DNA from 2 places in the Inquilinus sp. CA228 genome. Region 2 is predicted to be linked to the other one. Evidence: predicted binding sites of a transcription regulator. Region 2 holds the regulator's gene; the other holds the start of a gene.
What was found. Region 2 encodes LexA, which represses DNA repair genes until DNA is damaged. Its sites were predicted from a motif close to ATGTTCTANTTTGGTTC; they were not measured.

Region 1 (7,871 bases), on a different contig from region 2:
GGAACTGGCCGGCCTGCTTGGCCTCGGTCAGCAGCTTCATGGTCAGGTCGATCTCCTCCTTCGTCATGTTGCCCTTGTCGGCATAGGTGTGGAGGCCGGCCGACTCCACCACCATCGCCGCGTCCATGATGCCGATCGACGGGATGTTCAGGATCGAGGCCTTGCCCTTGAACTCGGGGTTCAACAGCTCCTTCCAGCTCTCGATCGGCCGGCCGATCAGGTCGGGCCGGATGCCGAGCGTGTCGGCGTTGTAGGTGGTCGGGATCAGGGTGATCCACTCGGTCGCCTCGGTGGCGAAGGTCTTCGAGGTCTTCTCGGTCAGGTAGAACACCTTCTTCGGCGCGGTGCCCTGATCGCCGATCTTCCGGCCGTTCAGCTCGCCCTTGGTGAAGACGGTCGAGATCTGGTCGACATACTTGATCCGCCTGGCATCCATGCCCTGCAGGTTGCCGGAGGGCAGCAGCTTCTTCAGCGAGAAGTACTCGCTGTCCACGAGATCGAACGAGTTCGGCTGGGTGACGATGCGCTTGGTCACCTCGTCGGTGGTCACCGGCACGTATTCGATGATGATGCCGAGATCCTCCTTCGCCTTCCTGGCGATGTCGGCGCTCTGGTTCACCGCGGTGCCGAGATAGCGCAGCGTCACCGGCTCGGCCGCGATGATCGCCGGGAAGCCGGTGATGGCGCGGCTGCCGACCAGCGCGCCGGCCGTCGCCGCCGTGGTCTTCAGCAGGGTGCGGCGGGAGAGGCCGCGCTTGGTGTCCTTGGTATCCGCCATGGTGGAGCCTCCTTAGGGTTGGGGGCGATGGTCGCCGCGCCCCGCGGCATCAGGGAGAAGGGGGTGGATGTCCTGGTCGGCCCAGGCGACGGCGACGCGGTCGCCCGGCGCCACCGGGTCGGCGAAGAAGGCGGCCTCGGGCAGCCAGGCCAGCATGTCCGGCGCCAGCTCGCAGGCGAAGGCGACATGGACGGTGGCGCCCTGGTACTCGACCCCCTGCACCACCGCCTCGACCTGGCCCGGCGGCACGCCGGCGCCGTTGATCCGGGCGAGCTTCAGCCGGTCGGCGCGCAGCGTCGCCAGGCGGCCGCCGAGGGTCACGACGTTGTGGCCGCCGATGAAGCGGGCGACGAATTCGGTGGCCGGCCGGGCGAACAGGTCCCGCGGCGGACCCGCCTGCTCGATCCGGCCGCCCTTCATCACCACGGCGAGGTCGGCCAGCGCCATCGCCTCCTCCTGGCTGTGGGTGACATGGATGAAGCTGATGCCGAGCTCGGCCTGCAGCCGCTTCAGCTCGGCCCGCATCTTGATGCGGAGGAAGGGGTCGAGGGCCGACAGCGGCTCGTCCAGCAGCAGGATCTGCGGCTGGGTGATCAAGGCCCGGGCCAGGGCCACGCGCTGCTGCTGCCCGCCCGACAGCTGCGCCGGCAGCCGCTCGCCATAGGCCTCCATCGCCACCAGGGCCAAGAGCTCCGCCGCCTTGGCCCGGCGCTCGGCCTTCGCCACGCCGCGCATCTTCAGGCTGAAGGCGACGTTGTCGGTAACCGAGAGATGCGGGAACAGGGCGTAGGACTGGAACATCATCGCCGTGCCGCGCCGGGCCGGCGGCCGGTCGGTGACGTTGGTGGGGCCGAGGATGATGTCGCCGTCCGACACCGCCTCGTGTCCCGCGACCATGCGCAGGGTCGAGGTCTTGCCGCAGCCGGACGGGCCCAGCAGGCAGCAATAGGTGCCGGCCGGGATCCTCAGGTCGATGCCGTCCACGGCGATGGTGCCGCCGTAGCGCTTGGTCACCTTCACCAGCTCGAGATCTGCGCCGCGCATCCCGCTCTCCCTTTCGGGCGTCGAAGGAGCAAGCGCCGTGCCAAGCGGCCGATGGGGCGATTCCGCCGCCCGAAAGGCGCGTCGCACCCCGGCGGCCGCCTATGCTTTGGGCATGTGCATACGGAAGGACCGAAGATTGTGCACAATCCTGGATCAACAAGAATACAATCTTGAGCGGCTTCCGCGTGCATGGGATGGTGGCCCAGGACGAATCGCGGCCGCTTCGCCGCGGGACGTCGCCGGAGCGCAGGAATGGACACGATCGAGACCGTCGGCACCCTGGCCGGAACCCGCGACATCCCCGACCGCGGCGCGCGGGCGGCGGCGATCTACCGCGCGATCCTGGACGCGATCGTCGAGCACCGGCTGCCGCCGCGCACCAAGCTGTCGGAGGACGAGATCGGCACCGCCTTCGGCGTCAGCCGGACCATCGTCCGCTCCGCCCTGCAGGCGCTGGCGCATCAGCACATGGTGGTGATCGAGAAGAACCGCGGCGCCTTCGTCGCGGCGCCCACGGTCGAGGAGGCGCGCGAGGTGTTCGAGGCGCGCCGCACGCTGGAGGCCGCGATCGCCCGCCGCGCCGCCGAGCGCACCGTGCCGGCCGACATCGGGCGGCTGGAGCGGCACCTGGCCGAGGAGGCGGAGGCGCTGCGCCGGGGCGACCGGCCGCGCGCCATCCAGCTGTCCGGCCTGTTCCATCTCGGCATCGCCGAGATCGCCCGGCAGCGGGTGATGGAGCGCTTCCTGCGCGAGCTGGTGTCGCGCGCCTCGCTGGTCATCGCCCTGTACGGCCGCAGCGGCGCCTCGGCCTGCGGCAACACTGAGCATGAAGCGATCCTGCAGGCCCTGGCGCGGCACGACGCGGACCGCGCCGGCGCCGCCATGCTGGCCCATCTGACCCATATCGAGCAGGACCTCGACCTGGCCCCGGCCGAAGCCAGGCCGGTCGATCTCGCCGCAGTGCTCCGGCAGCGCTGAGGAGAGGCGGCCGCCTCACTCCAGCGAGATCATCGCGGCCCGCCGGCTGGTGACCTGGTCCCGCGCCCTGGCCTCGGATGCCGCCTTGGCGCGCCTGTGCTCCCGGTGCATCTCGAGCAAATCGGCGATCCAGCCGCCCGGGCGGAAGGCCTCGACCGTCGTCGGGCGCCAGTCGTCATAAGCGGCGCCCGCCCGGTTCACCATCGACACGCCGAACACCGGCTCGCCAGCCGACGACAGATGGGCCTCGCCATGGCTGTCGCCGCGCGGGTCCCGATGGAGCGACCGCTCCTTGAAGGTGATGCCGTAGCGTCGCCCCCGATAGGCGAAGTCGACGGCGAAGTCCTTCATATGGTCGACGACCATGTCGAGTCTGGTGAAGTCCGGCGGGACCGGCTTGGCGTGGCACGACCAGGCGGCGAAGCGGCGGACGTCCCAGACCAGCACGCACAGCGCCTCGCCGATGCCGCTGCCCTCCATGAATTGCTGCGCCTCGGCAACCTTGGCCCGGTCGGCCGCGGTGCAGGCGAGACAGGTGTCGCGCTCCTCCCGCTCGAGTTCGCCGGCTTTCTGCCTGAACTCGTCGACCAGGGACCGCCACTTCTCCAGATGAGCGTTTCCCATCGCAGCCCTCCTCCTTGGCCACATTTGAGGATGGTGCGCCATTTCCACGGGAATGCAAGGGGTTGGGTGCCAGATCGTGATGCCGGCGGCTTGACAATTTGATCGAATTGTTCCCTATTTGTTCCGAACATCCGCCTCGGAGCCGACAGGTGACGGTTGGGACCGACACGACAGCCACCATCCTCCATGCGGATCTGGACGCCTTCTACGCGTCGGTCGAGCAGTTGCTGGATCCGTCGCTGCGCGGCCGGCCGATCGCGGTCGGCGGCGGGGTGGTGCTGGCCGCCTCCTACGAGGCCAAGGCCTTCGGCGTGCGCGGCGGCATGCCGGGCCGGCGGGCGCGCGAGCTGTGCCCGGGGCTGATCTTCGTCGGCGGGCATTTCAAGGAATACCAGCGGCTGGGCGACGCCGCCATCGAGGTGCTCGGCGACTTCACGCCGCTGGTCGAGCGGATCTCGATCGACGAGGCCTTCGCCGATGTCGCCGGCTGCACCCATCTGTTCGGCCCGCCGGCCGAGATCGCCCGGACGATCCGGCAGCGGGTGCGGGCCGAGCTCGGCCTGCCGATCTCGATCGGCGTGGCCCGCACCAAGCACCTGGCCAAGATCGCCTCGCAGGTGGCCAAGCCGGACGGGCTGGTGGTGGTCGACCCGGAGGCCGAGCTGGCGTTCCTGCACGACCTTCCGGTCGAGCTGATGTGGGGCGTCGGCCCGGTCAGCAAGGCGCGGCTGGCGGAGAGCGGCGTGCACACCATCGGCCAGCTGGCGGAGATGCCGGGATGGTCGCTGGAGCGGCTGCTCGGCCGCGCGGCCGGGGAGAAGCTGTCGGCGCTGGCCTGGAACCGCGATCCGCGGGCGATCGAGACGCGGCGGCGGTCGCATTCGGCCGGGGCGCAATCCGCGCTCGGCCGGAAGCCGGCCGAGGAGCGGGTGTTCGTGCCGGCGCTGCGCCATCTGGCGGACCGGGTCGCCACCCGGCTGCGGGCCAAGTCCCGGCCCGGCCGGACGGTGACGGTCCGCGTCCGCTTCGCCGACCTGCGCTCGGTCACGCGCGCCGTGACGCTCGACGCGCCGGTCTCGGCGACCGCGATCCTGGCCGAGATCGCCGAGGAGCTGGTGCGCGGGGTCTTGGCGCAGCATCCCGGGGAGAAGACGATCTCGCTGCTGGCGATCTCGGTGTCGCATCTCGAGGACCGGCCGCAGCTGCAGCTGGAGCTGCCGCTCGGGCTCGCCGACGAGCGGCGCCGGCCCGGCACCCGCAGAGGCATGGCGCGCGGGCAGGCCGACCGGGCGATCGACGCGATCCGCGCGCGGTTCGGATGGCAGGCGGTCGGTTACGGCTCGGTCGCGCTGGGACCGTCGCGATCCGTCCCCGACGCGTTCCGCGAGCTCGCCGAGAAGGACCTCTGACCGCTACGGCGACGCCAGCCGGGTCGCCTCGGCGGCAAGCGGGTGGTTGGCGTAGGTCCGGGCGAAGTCGCGCCAGGCCTCGGCCGTGCCGGTGCGGCGGGCGGCGTCGAACGCGGCATAGACCGCGGCGTCCGGGTCGTTGGCCAGGGGGTACGCGTCCGGCGCAGGCCGCTGCTGCAGCCGGCGCCGCGCCTCGTCCGCCAGGGCCGTCTCCGGATGCCGCGCGATGAAGCGGATCAGCGCCGCATTCGAGCCGTCGTCGACCGCCCCGCGGAACTCCTGGGCGAGCACCGCCGCGTCGTCCGGCGGCCGCGCCATGCCGGCCTGCGCCACCACCCTCCCCTCCTGCAGGGCGCCGCTGTCCCGGGGAGCGACGGCCCCCTGCGCCCACCCGGGCAACGCCGCAAGCAGCACGGACAGCGCGAGGCAAATGGAGGGCCAGATCTGGACGTTCATCGATCCCGGCTCCTTCCCGGGCGCGCAGATATGCTTGGTACTGCGCAAGGCCGTCAGGGCGATAGCGACCCTTTTCCCCCAGGAATATGGCAAATGCATGAGTTCACTCGAACGTCAGTATTCAGGAATTAAATCATCACCCCTCGCCCGGTGCCACGTCAATTTGCTCATACAATTTCCGATCGGAGGTTTCCCGACGCCAGATTGACACTAGAAATAATTTTATGTATAATTGACTGAATAGGAAAAGACCGTTTGTCTTGGGACATCTTGCGATGCAATAGGACCGGCGGGAACAATCTTACGCACCAGGGCGGGATTGCAACATCTTCGCGACACAATCTCCCGACATGTTCAATCTGGGCCGAAATGCGCGAGCGAATGACGCGTTCGGACCCTGAGCGATCGTGCCTTCTGCCAACCAACAATAATCAACAAGAAGTTGCGGAGCTTCACTCAAAGGGTTGCGGATCTTCACCACGTAGGGGAGACCCGATATGATTTCGTCAGACATCCTTGAATACGGCATCTTGTCTTCCGACGGTGATCTGCTCACCGATCCGATGGCATGGACGTCGATGCGGAAATTGTCGAACGACCTGCTGTTCCACCACACATTCGCCGACGCGTCGCACCTGGACGCGGTGCTGGCCAATGGCGGCGCTCTTGCGGACGCCGTTCGCGCGGCGATCGGCGACCGGTCCGACGGCGCCATGGTCCGCACGTCGGCTGCGACCGGCGCGCCGAAGCCGGAGGAGAACGGCTCGGGCGACACCACCGCGGCCGTGGCCGCGTCCGGCAACCAGAACATCGACGGGCTGCTGAGCGGCGTCCGCTGGGCGGATGGCTTCATCACCTACAGCGATCCGAATGCGGTCAGCGACTATCAGGCCGGCCATCCCGAAGCCTTCAGCGGCTTCGCGCAGATGACGGCGCAGCAGATGATCGCCGTGCATTTCGCGCTCAACTCCGCGATCTTCACACAGCCCGTCGGGGCCTCCGGATTCGGCGTCGAAGGCTTCACCAATCTCGGCATCGACTATGCCGGCAGCGGTTCGGGGACCGGCACGATCCGCGTCGTCAACACCACCAACCCCAGCACGGCCTACGCCTACTACCCGGCCAACCAGGTCTATGGCGGCGACGCCTTCTTCGGACCCAGCGGCGACGCGCCGACGGCCGGCAACTACGACTGGCACACCGTGATCCATGAGCTCGGCCATGCGCTGGGCCTGAAGCACGGCCACGAGGCCGGCGTCTACGGCGCCCTGCCGGCCAATGTCGATTCGCAAGAATACACGGTGATGACGTACCGCACTTTCATCGGCGACGACACCAGCGGCTACAATTACGAGACCTGGGGCGCGCCCCAGACCTTCATGATGCTGGACATCGCCGCCCTGCAATACATGTACGGCGCGGACTTCACCACCAACAGCGGCAACACCGTCTATACTTGGAGCCCGACCGACGGCGATACCTTCGTCAACGGCAATATCGCCATCGCTCCGGGCGCCAACCGCATCTTCGCGACGGTCTGGGACGGCGGCGGCGTCGACACCTACGACCTGTCGAACTACACCACCAACCTGACCCTGGACCTGAACCCCGGCGGCCATTCCGTCTTCTCGTCGGGCCAGCTTGCCTATCTCGGCGGCGGCCCGAACGGCGGCTATGCCCGCGGCAACATCTTCAACGCGCTGCTGTTCAGCGGGGATTCCCGGTCCTACATCGAGAACGCCAATGGCGGGTCCGGCCATGACACCATCCGGGGCAACGCCGTCGACAACGTGCTGAACGGCAACGCCGGGAACGATTTCCTGTATGGCGGGTCGGGCACCGAGACGATCAACGGCGGCGCCGGCGACGACTGGATCGAAGGCGGTTTCAACGCCGACACCGTCAATGGCGGCGACGGCAACGACACCTTCTATGTGCGCCAGGGCGAGTTCGGCGACCACACCACCGGCGGCGCGGGCATCGACACCCTCGATCTCAGCAACTACACGACGACTTACGGCTCGATCGTGAACCTGGCCGGCGGGACCTACAACTTCTCTCCCTCCTTCGGCGGCCCCTACACCCTCACCGGGGTCGAGAACGTCAGCGGTACCCAGCTCGATGACACGATCATCGGCGACGGCAGCAGCAACACGATCCTCGGCAATAACGGCGACGACCTGATCCAGGGCGGCGACGGAAATGACACGCTGAACGGCGGCTCCGGACTGGACCTGGTCTACGGCGATGCGGGCAATGACCGCTACTACATCGAGATCGGCTGGACCGGCGGGGTCGGCGAGGCCTTCTTCGGCGGCGCCGGGGTCGACACCTTCGACGCCTCGACCGTGGCGGCCGCCTTCGCCGCCTATGTCAGCCTGCAGGACGGCCTCTTCTACATCCTGGGCTCCGGGGCCGGCCAGATCGGGCTGTCGAGCGTCGAGAACGCCATCGGCAACGACGGGGACGACCAGATCACCGGCTCCGGCGAGAACAACGTCCTGACCCTCGGCGCCGGCAACGACACGGCGTGGGGGCTGGGCGGCAACGATACCCTGGTGGGTGAGGCCGGCGACGACGTG
Region 2 (7,871 bases):
CCGGTCTGCGAGATGATCTGCAGCACCACGGAGGAGGGTGCAGCCGCCCATGCCAAGGCCTGGGGCTGGAACCGATCGACCGCGGACTGGCGGGCGCTGGTGGCCGACCCGGCGGTCGACGCGGTCATCATCGCCACCCCGCCGCGCACCCATCTGGCCATGGCGACCGAGGCGCTGCGCCTGGGCAAGCCGGTGTTCTGCGAGAAGCCGCTGGGCTGCGACCCGGCCGAATCCAAGGCCATGGTCGACGCGGCCGAGAAAGCGGGCGTCGCCACCATGGTCGGTTTCAACTACATCCGCACCCCGGCCAGCCAGCTGGCGAAGCAGATCATCGATGCCGGCGAGATCGGTGAGGTGATCCAGGTCACCGCCGAGCATGTCGAGGACTACCTGCACGACCCGCGGGCGCCGGCCTCCTGGCGCACCCGGATCGCCACCGGCAGCGAGGCCGGGGCGCTGGGCGACGTCGGCCCGCATATCGTCAACGCCTGTCTGCGGCTGGTCGGGCCGATCGACTCGCTTGTGGCGGATCTGAACATCGTGCGGGCGACGCGACCGGGGCCGGCGGGCGAGGAGCGGGTGGAGAATGACGACCAGGGCCAGATGCTGCTGCGCTTCGCCAGCGGCGCCACCGGCTCGCTCAGCTTCAGCCGCGTCGCCGCCGGGCGGAAGATGGGCTACACCTACCGCATCACCGGCACCAAGGGCGCCCTGGCCTTCGACCAGGAGAACCAGAACGAGCTGTGGCTGTACGACGCCGCACGGCCGGCGGCGCGCCAGGGCTTTCAGCGTCTGCTGACCGGGCCGGCGCATCCCGACTACCTGGCCTTCAACCAGGGCGTCGGCCACGGCACCGGCTACAACGAGCAGATCGTGATCGAGGCGCGCGACTTCCTCGAGGCGGTGGCGACCGGCCGGCCGGTCTGGCCGACCTTCCGCGACGGCTGGGAGGTCGACCGGGTGACCGCCGCCGCCCTGCGCTCCGCCCGCGAGCGCGCCTGGGTGCGGATCGCGGACGTGTGAGGGTCAGCCGCGCAGCCGTGACCGGGCCGTCGGCGACAGCAGGGCGACCTCTGGCGGCCGGGCCAGATGCGGCCGCAGCGCCTCGGCGAAGCCGGGAGCCGCGGCGTGGCGCTCATAGGTGGCCCGGTCCGGGAAGCGGGAGAACCAGACGAAGACCCGCGCGTCCTCCCGCACCGGCAGGGCCGGGAAGCCGTTCTCGCCGTGCTCCCTCACGAAGCTCGCCAGGATCGGCACGCCGGCATCGCCCAGCATCGGCGCCAGGACGGTCTCGAACATCTCGGGGAATTCGGCCTCGGCCTCAGGCAGAAGATGCCAGGTTGTGGCCATGATGATCCCATCGTTGCCGGAGGCAGGGCGGTCAGGGCCGAGCAGGAAGCCCGAGTCCGGACGCGCCGGCCGCAGCAGCAGCACGTCGTCCGAATCGATCATGGTGGCGTTGGCAGCGCTGCGATGCGCCTGCCACACCGGCCCGTCATAGAAGGCCCGCAGCGACTCGGTCCGCGACCGCAGGTCCGGGAAGCCGCGCAGCCAGACGAAATGGTCGGGCACGCCGAGGTCGCGGAACTGGCCGATGACGTCGATCCCGACCGCCTCCTGCGTCTCCACGAACTCCCGGTCGAACAGCGTGATCAGCACATCGCGCTGCCCCGGATGCAGCGTGTAGCGCCGCAACTCCACGACCGGGCTGAAGGTCCCACTTTGCATGATCGCCTCCTGTTATCAGAACAGACCGGTTGCCCGGTTTTAGAACAGACTGATTGTCCGGTTGGGTCAATATGTTACGGTGGGGCATGACCGAGAGCGAAAGCCGGCGAAAGCGCAGCTATGACCCCGAGGGGATGCGGCGGCGCCTGCTGGATGTGGCGGCGGAGGCGTTCCAGTCCCGCGGCTACCAGGCCACCGGCATGCATGAGCTGATGCGCGAGGCCGGGGTGACCGGCGGCGCGCTTTATCACCATTTCCCGACCAAGAAGGCGCTCGGCCTCGCCATCATCCGCGACCGGGTGGCGGCGGAGGTTGAGGAGACCTGGATCGAGCCGGTCCGCACGGCGCCGGACGCGATCGACGGCATCGTCGGCGTGTTCGACCGGATCGCCGCCGGGCTGCGTCGGCGCGGCGCCGTCTCCGGCTGCCCGCTGAACAACCTGGCGCTGGAGCTGTCGCTGGCCGATCCGGAGTTCCGCACGGCGACGCAGGCGGTGTTCGAAGCCTGGCGGGCGGCGATCGCGGCTCGGCTGCGCGCCGACCAGGCGGCCGGCCGGCTGGTCCCGGCGGATGCCGACGACCTCGCCGCCTTCATCGTCGCCGCCTATTCCGGGGCGATGGCCCAGGCCAAGGCGCAACAGGATGCCGCCCCGCTGGAAGCCTGCGCGCGGCAGTTGATACGGTATCTGAAAGGGCTGCGGTCCGGCGCCTAGAGGCTGTCGCGCTCAACCAGGGTGATGTCGAACAGCCGGCCCTGGATCGGGTGGTCGGGATCGGCCAGGCGGGCGGCGATCTGGTCGATGGCGTGGCGCACCATCTCGGCCATGGGTTGGCGGACCGTGGTCAGGCGATAGCTCGGCCAGGAGGCCAGCTTCATGTCGTCGAAGCCGACGATGCTGATGTCCTGCGGCACGGCGAGGCCGCGCTCGCGGCAGGCATCGAAGGCGCCGAGCGCCAGGATGTCGTCGCCGCAGAACACCGCCTGCGGCCGGTGCCGGTCGAGCACAGCGTGCATGCCGCGGCGGCCATGCTCATGCGAATAGTCGCCGGCGAACTCTACAGCCATCGGCTGCAGTCTCGCCGCTTCCAGCCCCTGAGAGAAGCCCGCGGCACGGTCGATCGACGACGAATCGGTCCCGGCCCCGCCGAGGAAGGCCAACTGCCGCAGGCCGCGCGCCAGCATCGCTTCGGCGACCAGGCGCCCGCCGGCGACATTGTCGACCGTCACCACCGGCACCGCCGCCCCCGCCCGGCCGAACACATGCACCACCGGCAGCCCGGCGCGGGCGCAGGACTCCGCAAAGCCCTCGGGCGGCGCGGAGGTGGCGATCAGCACGGCGTCGACGCTGTATTGCAGCATCATGTCGAGGGCGGAGTCGGCGCCGCCATCCTCCGACAGGTTGGCGATCAGCGGCCGCAGCCCGCGCCGCTGCAGCTCCCGCGTGAACAGGTCGAACACGTCCATGAAGGCGGGGTTGGCGAAATGGCTCGAGACCAGCCCGACCAGCTCGGTCCGGCCGGTCATCAGGCTGCGCGCCAGCTGGTTGGGGCGGTAGCCCAGCGCCTCCGCCGCCGCCAGGACGCGGGCCCGCATCCGGGGCGAGACGCTGGCGTCCTTGGTGAAGGTGCGGGAGACGGCGGAGATCGAGACGCCGGCCGCTTCCGCGACCTGCTGCGCCGTGGCCCGCTCGGCGCCGCTGGCCCGATGCCGGCTGCTGGTGGAGCGCCTCACGCGGTCACGACCCGCCCGAGGAGGGGCGCAGGAGCTTACGAATAGGTCCGCAGCAGCCCGACCAGGCGGCCCTGGATGCGGACGCGGTCGGTGGGCAGGTAGCGGGTCTCGTAGGCCGAATTGGCGGCCTCCAGCCCGATCGAGGCGCCCTTCTTGCGCAGCCGCTTCAGCGTCACCTCGTTGTCGTCGACCAGGGCGACGACGATGACGCCGGGATCGGCCGCGTCGCAGCGCTTGATGATGACGGTGTCGCCGTCCAGGATCCCGGCCTCGACCATGCTGTCGCCGGCGACCTCCAGGGCGTAGTGCTCGCCCGGGCCGAGCAGCGAGGCCGGCACCTCGGCGTAGTTGGAATGGTCGCGCAGCGCCTCGATCGGCATGCCGGCGGCGATCCGGCCGTAGAGCGGCAGGCGGACGCCGAGCTCGGGGTTGCTGAGATCGGCGCGCTCCAGCTTGCGGCCGGGCAGGGCGACGTCGGAGCGCACGGGCCGGAAGGGAACGACATTGTCATCCTCGGCCGTCGTCGCCGGCGTGTCCGACTTCAGGCAGTCCGGCAGACGCAGCACTTCCAGCGCCCGAGCCCGATGCGGCAGTCGCCGAATAAAACCGCGCTCCTCAAGGCCGGTGATCAGTCGATGGATGCCCGATTTCGACTTCAGGCTCAGGGCATCCTTCATCTCGTCGAAGGAAGGACTGACGCCGTCCGCCTCCAGACGGCGGTGAACGAACAACAACAACTCCTGTTGCTTTCGCGTCAGCAAGGCATCCTCCGTTCGCAGAGGCCGCGGCGCGGCCGAATCCCTGGAGAGAACATTAGGAGGAACAAAACAAAAACACAAGCGCCTAACTGTGGCGCTGTCCGTTCTTTACTTCCTTGTAACGATCGGCGCGTCAGATGCCGTCGCCGAACAGCACCGCCCCCACCGCCTCGCCGCGCGCCGCGGCCGGGGCATGGGGCGGGCGGATCACCAGCCCGTCGGCCGCGGCCAGCAGCGACAGCATCGAGCTGTCCTGGGCCGGGAACGGAGTGGCGACATAACCGGAATCCGTCCGCTCGATCCGGGCCCGCAGGTAATCCTCGCGCCGGTCATTGGCCGGCAGGTCGCGGCCCAGTGTCGCGGCGACGCGATTCTCCGGCGACTCCGCGCCCTGCAGGGCCCACAGCACCGGGCGCAGGAACAGCCAGCCGCAGACCATGGTCGAGACCGGGTTGCCGGGCAGGCCGAGCAGCGGCGTGTCGTCGAGCCGGCCGAACATCAGCGGCTTGCCCGGCCGCATCGCGATGGTCCAGAAGTCGAGCGCCAGGCCGCGTTCGCCGAGCACCGAGCGGATCAGGTCGTGCTCGCCGACCGAGGCGCCGCCGGTGGTGACGATCAGGTCGGCGCCGCGGGCGCCGGCGGCCAGCGCCGCCAGGGAGTCGGCATTGTCGCGGGCGATGCCGAGATCGACCGGCTCGCCGCCGCAGCTGCGGATCAAGGCCGCCAGGGCATGGCTGTTGGAGCTGACGATCTGGCTCGGCCCCAGCGCCTCGCCGGGCAGCACGATCTCGTCGCCGGTCGCCAGCACCGCCACGCGGGGGCGGCGGCGCACATGCAGCCAGGGATGGTTGGTTGAGGCGGCGATGCCGATGTCGCGTGCGGTCAGGCGCCGGCCGGGCTGCAGCAGCACGTCGCCGGTCCGGAAATCGAGCCCGGCCTTGCGCACATGGCGGCCGGCGGCGACGCCCTCGCGCACCGTCACCCGGTCGCCGTCGGCGTCGGTGTCCTCCTGCAGCACCACGGCGTCGGCGCCATCGGGCAGCGGCGCGCCGGTGAAGATGCGGACGCATTGCCCGGGGCCGACCGTGCCCTCGAAGCGGCCGCCGGCCGGGACCTGGCCGATCCGGCGCAGCGTCGCGGGGACGGAAGCGACATCGGCGGCCCGCACCGCCCAGCCATCCATGGCCGAGACGTCGAGCGGCGGCTGGGTCAGCCGCGCCGCCACCGGCTCGGCCAGGATGCGCCCCAGCCCGGCGGGCAGCGGCACGGTCTCGGCCGGCAGGGCGGCGAAGGCGGAGAGGATGCGGGCGCGGGCCTCGGCGACCGGGATCATGGCTGGGCCTCGTATGTGCCTGACCGCCCGCCGGATTTGTGCAGCAGCCGCAGGTCGGTCACGACCATGCCGCGGTCCACCGCCTTGCACATGTCGTAGACGGTCAGGGCGGCGACGGAGGCGGCGGTCAGCGCCTCCATCTCCACCCCGGTGCGGTGGGTGACCTTGACCGTGGCCTCGATCTCGACCCGGCTGTGCTCGGCGTCGCAGCGCAGCGCCAGCTCGACGCTGGACAGCGGCAGCGGGTGGCACAGCGGGATCAGCTCGGCGGTGCGCTTGGCGGCCATGATGCCGGCGATGCGGGCGATGCCCAGCACGTCGCCCTTGGCATGGCCGCCGGCGGCGATCAGCGCCAGCGTCTCCGGCTTCATCTCGACCCGGCAGCCGGCCCGCGCCACCCGCACCGTTGCCTCCTTGGCGGAGACGTCGACCATGCGGGCCTGGCCGGCCGCATCGAAATGGGTCAGCTCGCCGGTCATGCCGCCGAGGATCTCGCGGCCGGCGTCAGCAGCGCCCGGGTGGCGGCGGCGACGTCGTCGTGCCGCATCAGGCTTTCGCCGATCAGGAAGGTGGTGGCGCCGGCGCGGGCCATCCGGGCCAGGTCGGCCGGGGCGGACAGGCCGCTCTCGGAGACCAGCAACCGGTCGCCCGGGACCTGCGCCGCCAGCGCCTCGGTGGTGGCGAGGTCGACCTGCAGGGTCTTGAGGTTGCGGTTGTTGATGCCGAGCAGCGGCGAGCGGAGTTTCAACGCCCGGTCCAGCTCGGCCGCGTCATGCACCTCGACCAGCACGTCCATGCCGGCGTCGATGGCCGCCTGTTCCAGCTCGCGCGCGGTGGCGTCGTCCAGCGCCGCCATGATCAGCAGGATGCAGTCGGCGCCCAGCGCCCGGGCCTCGACGATCTGGTAGGGGTCGACCATGAAGTCCTTGCGCAGCACCGGCAGCTCGACGGCGTTGCGGGCGGCGGTCAGGTACTCGTCGGCGCCCTGGAAATAGGGCACGTCGGTCAGCACCGACAGGCAGCTGGCGCCGCCGTCGCGATAGGCGCGGGCGAGGGCGGGCGGGTCGAAGTCGGGGCGGATCAGCCCCTTCGACGGCGAGGCCTTCTTGATCTCGGCGATCAGGCCGTAGCGGCCTTCAGCCTGCGCCCGGCGCAGCGCGGCGACGAAGCCGCGCGGCGGCGCGGCGCGGTCGGCCAGGCGGCTGATCTCGGCCGGCGGCACCGCCGCCTTGCGGGCCTCGATGTGCCGCCGCTTGTCGGCGACGATGCGGGTGAGGGTGTCGCTCATGATGCGTCCCGGGCCGTTCCCTGGCTGGTGATGCGGGCCAGCCGCTCGAGCACGCGGGCGGCCGACCCGTCGTCGATGGTGCGGGCCGCGAGGGCGGCGCCATCCGGCAATGTGGCCACGCGATCGGCGATGATGAAACAGGCTGCGGCGTTAAGCAGCACGATGTCGCGATAGGCGCCGTGCGCCCCGCCCAGCACGGCGCGTAGGGCGGCGGCGTTGGTGGCCGGATCGCCGCCCTTGAGGTCCTCGGGCACGGCGCGGCGCAGCCCGGCATCCTCCGGCGTCACGGTCAGGCGCCGGATCTGGCCGCCGCGCAGCTCGGCCACCGCGGTCGGGCCGGTGGTGGTCATCTCGTCCAGGCCGTCGCTGCCATGCACCACCCAGGCGGTCTCGCTGCCCAACTGGTTCAGCGCCTGCGCCACCGGCTCGACCCAGGCCTCGGCGAAGACGCCGAGCAGCTGGCGCTTGACCCCGGCCGGGTTGGCCAGGGGGCCGAGCAGGTTGAAGATGGTGCGGGTGCCCAGCTCCTGCCGCGCCGGGCCGACATGGCGCATGGCGCTGTGGTACAGCGGCGCGAACAGGAAGCCGATCTGGGTCTCCCACAGCGCCTCGCGCATCACCTCCGGCGGCGCCTCGACATTGACGCCCAGCTCGGCCAGCACATTGGCCGCGCCGGTCAGGCTGGAGGCGGCGCGGTTGCCGTGCTTGGCCACCGGTACCCCGGCGCCGGCCAGCACGAAGGAGACGGCGGTCGAGACGTTGAACGAACCGGAATTGTCGCCGCCGGTGCCGCAGCAGTCGATGGCGCCGTCCGGCGCGTCGATTGTCATCGCCTTGTCGCGCATCACCCGGGCGGCGGCGGCGATCTCCTCCGGCGTCTCGCCGCGGACGCGCAGCGCCATCAGGAAGCCGCCGATCTGCGCCGGCGTGGCCTCGCCGGACATGATGATCTCGAAGGCGGCGCGGGCGTCGGCGGCGTCCAGCGGCCGGCCGAGCGCTGCCTTGGCGAGGAATGGTCGCATCTCGGTGGTC

Region 1: the regulator LexA is predicted to act here: its motif matches at 3,532-3,548, upstream of dinB (DNA polymerase IV).

What each region holds. Positions count from the first base shown of each region.
Region 1 is NZ_JBQJIK010000048.1:12,692-20,562, forward strand. Features, by position in the region: gene ACTOWL_RS22995 (ABC transporter substrate-binding protein) at 1-778, opposite strand, end outside; gene ACTOWL_RS23000 (ABC transporter ATP-binding protein) at 791-1,822, opposite strand; gene ACTOWL_RS23005 (GntR family transcriptional regulator) at 2,075-2,800, shown strand; gene ACTOWL_RS23010 (hypothetical protein) at 2,816-3,424, opposite strand; gene dinB (DNA polymerase IV) at 3,574-4,833, shown strand; gene ACTOWL_RS23020 (hypothetical protein) at 4,837-5,289, opposite strand; gene ACTOWL_RS23025 (M10 family metallopeptidase C-terminal domain-containing protein) at 5,868-7,871, shown strand, end outside.
Region 2 is NZ_JBQJIK010000006.1:117,358-125,228, forward strand. Features, by position in the region: gene ACTOWL_RS04495 (Gfo/Idh/MocA family protein) at 1-1,023, shown strand, start outside; gene ACTOWL_RS04500 (NIPSNAP family protein) at 1,027-1,728, opposite strand; gene ACTOWL_RS04505 (LmrA/YxaF family transcription factor) at 1,815-2,441, shown strand; gene ACTOWL_RS04510 (LacI family DNA-binding transcriptional regulator) at 2,438-3,460, opposite strand; gene lexA (transcriptional repressor LexA) at 3,496-4,221, opposite strand; gene ACTOWL_RS04520 (molybdopterin molybdotransferase MoeA) at 4,352-5,551, opposite strand; gene moaC (cyclic pyranopterin monophosphate synthase MoaC) at 5,548-6,030, opposite strand; gene trpC (indole-3-glycerol phosphate synthase TrpC) at 6,027-6,839, opposite strand; gene trpD (anthranilate phosphoribosyltransferase) at 6,836-7,871, opposite strand, start outside; gene ACTOWL_RS04540 (anthranilate synthase component II) at 7,870-7,871, opposite strand, start outside.